DNA from 2 places in the Hominiventricola filiformis genome. Region 2 is predicted to be linked to the other one. Evidence: predicted binding sites of a transcription regulator. Region 2 holds the regulator's gene; the other holds the start of a gene.
The links. The regulator Rex, encoded in region 2, represses fermentation and respiration genes when NADH is low (regulators of the CRP and FNR family bind a similar motif). The targets are predictions, from matches to a motif close to ATTGTTAANTANTTAACAAT.

Region 1 (3,187 bases), on a different contig from region 2:
TGCGGTTTGATATCCATCTCGTCAAATGCCGGGCAGGATGCTGAACATTTTCCGCATTTCATACACTTCAGCGGATTCACACCACTGATTTCCTTGATCTTTTCAGCCTGTGAGCTCACTGTATTCATGCGTTGTCCACCTCCTCTTTCACACCTAATGCCTCTGCCAGAAGCTCAGTAAAATAATAAACAGGAAGATTGCCCACTGTATTCTTTTTCAAATTGTACATACACAGCGGACAGGCGGTGATCAGCATATCTGCACCGAAACCATCTGCACTTTCCACAATCTTATTGCACATATTCTTTGCCATCTCTTTTTCTTTCAGTGAGATATAGCCACCACAGCACTCGTTCCGATAAGGATAGATGACCGGCTCCGCTCCAATAGCCCGAATAAAATCTTCCATAATCTTCGGATTTTCCGGGTTATCAAACTCCAATATTTTTCCTGGCCGGAGCAGAAGACATCCATAATAGGCACCTACTTTCTTTCCGGTCAGCGGATGGGTCACTTTTTCTTTGATTCCATCAAATCCGACCCTGTCACGAAGTACCTCAAGATAATGCAGCACATTCGTTTCTCCCAAATAGGGCTCCTCCAGCTTCAGATAGTTGTTCGCTCTGGTGCAAATATCTTCCACATGTTTCATATCATCATTGACTCTTTTTAAGACATGATGACAGGCGGAACAGACAGTGATCAACTCCTGTCCTTTTTCTTTGGCTGACTGAAGTGCCCGGATAGATGCCAGTTTAGTGGCGATCTCATCACTTCCCAGCGGATATACTCCGCCGCAGCACTGCCAGTCCTCGATCTCTTCCAGCTCAAATCCAAGTGCCTTTGCAGAGGCCCTCGCATAAGCGTCAAGATCTCTGGCTTTATTCTTTAATGTACAGCCAGGATAATAACTGTATTTCATAGCCTGATGATCCTTTCTATTTCCTTAAAACTTTTTACAGGTCAATCTGTGCAATTACTGCTTTCAGTGCATCTGCACTGGCTTTCAGTTTTTCTGTTTCCCCTTTGTTCATTCTCATAGGAAGCTTACCACTGATACCTTCCGGACCAACCAGAGTCAATGTACTTAAGCAGACATCCTCTATGCCATATTCTCCGTGCATCATAGAAGATACTGTTACAACAGATTCAGAAGAAGCCATTAATGTTTTGCACAGCTGACATACCGATCTCGATACAGCGTAAAAAGTTGCACCTTTTTTTGCAATTACTACTCCACCGGATTTACGGACATATTCAATCATTGCATCTTTATTAATCGGTTTTACGTCTTTTCCCATCCGCTGTGCTGCTTCCACATATTCATCTACATGTACACCGGATACATAAGCTCCTGTCCACGGAATGAAAGAAGTATCTCCATGCTCTCCAAACACATATGCATGAATATTTTTTTGTGCTACCTGAAGCTGCTCTGATAATCCACAGCGAAGTCTTGCTGTATCCAGAATCGTACCAGAACCGATGATCTGACGCTCAGGCAAACCGGAAATCTTCGTGAATACATAAGTCATGATATCTACCGGGTTGCTCACAATCACATACAGTGCATTCGGCGCCTCTTTTACGATCTGCGGTGTAATGCTCTTCAGAATGTTCACATTGGTCTGGGCCAGATCAATACGGGTCTGACCCGGTTTTCTCGCAATTCCAGAAGTAATAATTACGATATCAGAATCTTTTGCATCTGGGTAATCACCCGCTATGATAGATATGGACTCTCTGAAACAGGTGCCCTGTTCAATATCCATCACTTCCCCTTCTGCTTTGTCTTTGTTAATATCAATCATTACAATTTCTGACGCAAGTTCCTCCTGCGATAAAGAGTATGCAATGGTAGAACCAACACTTCCTGCTCCAATGATAGTAATTTTTCTGCTCATGTAGTCTCCTTTCACTTCGGAAAACATTTTTGTTTGTTATTCTTTTAACAAGCATGCTCAAAAAAAAGTTCGCCGCGTCCGGCTCACTTTATTTAAAATATCATAATGTGAAATTTTTATCAATAAGTTTTTTCATTTCTCTATATTCCTATTTGTTATGTTCTGTACAAAAAATCCCATTTGAATTGAAATTCAGATGGGATTAACTTCTCTTTATCGATTTTCTATCTGCCAGTCAATAGGCGTAAGTCCATTTGCTTTTAAGAATTCATTTGCTTTGCTGAAGTGCTTACATCCGAAAAATCCACGGTAAGCAGATAATGGGCTTGGATGTGGTGCCTCCAGAATCAGATGTTTCGGGTTATTGAGCATAGATTTTTTCATCTGTGCCGGTCGTCCCCAAAGCATGAAAACCATAGGTCTGTCCTGATCATTCAACACCCGGATTGCGGCATCCGTAAATTCTTCCCATCCGATTCCTCTGTGGGAATTTGCCTGATGAGCACGCACAGTCAGTACAGTATTCAGCAACATCACGCCTTCTCTTGCCCATTTTTCCAGATAGCCATTATTGGGAATATAGCATCCACAGTCATCTTGTAATTCCTTGTAAATATTAACCAGCGAAGGCGGAATCTCCACATCCGGCTTTACAGAAAAGCAAAGTCCATGGGCCTGTCCATTTCCATGATATGGATCCTGCCCAAGAATCACAACCTTCACATCTTTCAATGGTGTAAACGCAAATGCATTGAAAATATCATCTGCGGGCGGAAAGATTTGATGAGTGCTATACTCCTCCTTCACAGTCTTATATAGTTTCGCATAGTATGGCTTTTTAAATTCCGGGCTCAGCGGTTCCAGCCAGTCATTAGATATGGCAGACATATTTTTCCTCCAGATTCTTGTAACTATTTTATAAACGTACCGGAAGTCCAGCATCCTGTAAATATTCTTTCACCTGACGGATTTCCAGTTCTTTATAGTGGAACAGAGATGCGGCCAGCGCTGCATCTGCCTTTCCATCGGTCAAAGCTTCCTTAAAATGCTCCAACGTACCTGCTCCGCCCGATGCAATCACCGGCACCGGCACATTTTCTGCAATGGTTCGAGTTAATTCAATATCGTATCCTGCTTTCGTTCCATCACAGTCCATACTGGTCAACAGAATCTCTCCGGCTCCCAGTTCACAGACTTTCATGGCCCACTCTACAGCGTCGATTTCAACATCCACTCTGCCGCCATTTTTGTATATATTCCATCCGCTTCCGTCTTCTCTTCTC
Region 2 (3,187 bases):
GGCCGAATATCATAACGCACTACGTCTTCATACGCATCCGGGAATACAAATCCCAGAATCAGGATGGGTTTTTCGATTCCTGCCTTTCTTAGCAGCACCGCTTCTTCAATAGTCGCCACCGCAAAACCCCAGATATACGGATATTCCTGAACCATATGCGCAATAGGAATTGCTCCATGTCCGTATCCATCCGTCTTGACTACCGCGATCATCTTCGTCTCCGGAGCCAGACGATCTTTCATACTTTTAAAATTATATGCAACTGCATTCAGATTAATCTCAGCACAGATTCTTAAATAATGTTTCATGACTCTTCTCCTTTTCTCATAGCCTGGGGCAGATATTCGATCAAATGTCTGGCCAGTAATCCATAGGTTCCTTCTCTTTCAGCTGCCAGATCACCGGCGCGTCCGTGAAGCCATACGCCAAGTCTTGCTGCATCTTCTGCATCCATCCTCTGGCCCAGAAGTCCTGCAATAATACCGGTAAGAACGTCTCCGCTTCCTGCCGTGGACATTCCGTTATTTCCCGTTGTGTTCACTGTCACTCTGTCAGGATCACCGATCGCAGACGGGGCATCTTTCAGAACACAGATACAATGATAAGCCTTGGCAAATGCCTGCGCCTGTCCGGGAATATTTTCTGATATTTCTTTCATTGTAAGACCGGTCAGCCGCGAAAATTCTCCCACATGAGGAGTCACAATCAGCGGTCCTTCATGCTGTTCCAGAAGTTCCATACGTTCTGCCAGAAGATTCAGTCCATCCGCATCCACGACCATCGGATGATTCCACTTCTTCATCACCTGCTCAAGCAGTACTGCAGAATTATCGCTTTTTCCAAGTCCCGGACCAATTGCCACCGTATCTGCCCAGGAAAAAGCTTCTGTCAGCTGCTCAAGCATGGAGTCTCTGTCTTCATACGTCGTCATGATCGCTTCCGGAAGAAGCGTCTGTAAAATGATACGGTTCGCTTCCGGCGTGAAAATTCGTACCATACCGGCTCCAGTACGAAGTGCAGCATATCCGCAGAGATATGCTGCTCCTGCCATATTTTTACTGCCTGCAATACACAGGACCTTTCCATAAATTCCTTTGTGTGAACGCGCTGTCCGCTTCGGCAGCATATCCAGCATTATTTTTTCTTCCATCTTTTCTGTTTTCCCGTAAAAAAGGGGCTTCTGCGAAGGTTTGTCCGTTCGCATTGGCCCCTTTGTCATTTCATATACCTGTCAGTTATTCCGCTTCTTCCGGACGCTCATAACTGGTGATCCGATAGGAAAGCTGCATCAGACTGTCTACCAGATGTACGTTCTCCACTACCACATCCTTCGGAACGTCCAGATCCAGATGTGCAAAATTCCACAGAGCCTTGATTCCGCAGGCTGCCAGTCTGGTTGCCGCTTCCTGTACCTTACTCTTCGGCAGAGTCAGTACCGCAATCTCAATCTGCTCTTCTTCCACAAACTCTTCCAATTCGTCCATCATCAGAACCGGAATTCCTCTGATTGAGGTACCCGCCAGTTCCGGGCGGATATCAAAAATTGCCTTCGTGATAAATCCATTCTTGCTGAAATCATAGTTTGCAAGTGCATGTCCGAAGTTACCTCCACCAATGATAATCATTGGATGAGTCGTATTCACTCCAAGAATCTTGCCGATCTCATCATAAAGATACTGTACATTATATCCATATCCCTGCTGTCCAAATCCACCAAAATTATTTAAGTCCTGACGTATCTGGGAAGCTGTTACCTGCATTTTATTACTTAATTCTCCGGAGGAGATACGTTCTACTCCGTTATTCAGCATCTCACCGAGATATCTATAGTATCGCGGAAGTCTTTTTATAACCGCTTTTGATATGCGTCTTTCTTCCATAAAACGCCTCCAATCATATACTTTATATATTATAAAACGCTGTTTATTTTTTGTCAAACTTTTCTGTCAGTTATTCTGACAGTTCTTCCCATTTTTCATATAATTCTTCCAGTTCCGTCTGGATGGCATCTTTTTCTTTGGAAAGCTTCGTCACTTCCGCCACATTGGTGAAAACTTCTTTCTTCTCCAGTTCCGCATCAATCTCTTTATCGCGGTTCTCCAGCTCTTCAATGCGGCTTTCTACTTTCTTCAGCTCATTTTGTTTCTTACGAAGCTGTGCCTGCTGTTCTTTCTGCTGCTTCCAGTCCAGCTTGGAATCTGTGTCTGCGGTTGTCTCTGCTGCCGAAACCGTCTCCGTGGGAGCCGCAGTGAAATTTACCATGGTCTCTTTCTTTTCCAGATAATAATCGTAGTTTCCAATATAGTTGGTCAGTCCCTGATTTTCCAGATCGAGAATCCGGGTCGCTACTGTATTGATGAAATAACGGTCGTGGGAGACGAACAGCACCGTTCCGGTATAATGGTTCAGCGCATCCTCCAGTACTTCTTTCGAAACGATATCCAGATGGTTGGTGGGCTCGTCGAGGATCAGGAAGTTTGCCTCGGAAAGCATGAGCTTCGCCAGAGAAACACGGCCACGCTCGCCACCGCTTAAATCTTTAATCCGTTTAAATACATCATCCCCTGTAAAAAGGAAGGCAGCCAGTACGTTACGGATTTTTGTATTGGTCAATGTCGGATAGGCATCCGAAAGTTCTTCAAATACCGTCTTTTCCATATGAAGCACATGGTGCTCCTGATCGTAATAACCAATCTGCACCCGGGAACCCAGATGCACTTCTCCTGCATCCGCCGGAATTACCTGATTCAAAATCTTCAGGATCGTGGTCTTTCCCGTACCATTGCTTCCGATGAGCGCCACTCTCTCACCGCGCTTGATTTCAAAATCAAGATCCGTGAACAACGTCTGGGGCGGAAATGCCTTGGACAGTCCCAATACTGTAAGTACGTCATTACCGCTTACCACCCGCGGCTCCAGTTCAATATGCATATCTGCCTTTACTTCAGAAGGCTTGTCCAGCACATCCAGCTTGTCCAGCATTTTCTCACGGCTTTCGGCACGCTTGATGGATTTCTCGCGGTTGAAGGATTTCAGTTTGGCAATAACTTCCTCCTGATGTTTGATTTCCCGCTGCTGGTTTAAGTACGCCTGCATCTGTGCTTCCCGGAGCATGGCTTTTTTCTGGGCATAATCGGAATAATTGCCCATGAAGGTGGTCACCTGTCCCTGATCAATCTCGATAACT

Region 1: a site for Rex is predicted at 2,009-2,028, ahead of LKD36_RS14300 (L-lactate dehydrogenase). Genes of this name have one in related genera too.

Annotation. Positions count from the first base shown of each region.
Region 1 covers NZ_JAJEPS010000018.1:44,323-47,509, forward strand. Annotated here, with positions in the region: gene LKD36_RS14290 (4Fe-4S dicluster domain-containing protein) at 1-128, opposite strand, end outside; gene LKD36_RS14295 (CoB--CoM heterodisulfide reductase iron-sulfur subunit B family protein) at 125-922, opposite strand; gene LKD36_RS14300 (L-lactate dehydrogenase) at 957-1,904, opposite strand; gene ung (uracil-DNA glycosylase) at 2,118-2,792, opposite strand; gene hisF (imidazole glycerol phosphate synthase subunit HisF) at 2,821-3,187, opposite strand, start outside.
Region 2 covers NZ_JAJEPS010000006.1:119,271-122,457, forward strand. Annotated here, with positions in the region: gene alr (alanine racemase) at 1-308, opposite strand, end outside; gene LKD36_RS08110 (NAD(P)H-hydrate dehydratase) at 305-1,150, opposite strand; gene LKD36_RS08115 (redox-sensing transcriptional repressor Rex) at 1,236-1,880, opposite strand; gene LKD36_RS08120 (ABC-F family ATP-binding cassette domain-containing protein) at 1,951-3,187, opposite strand, start outside.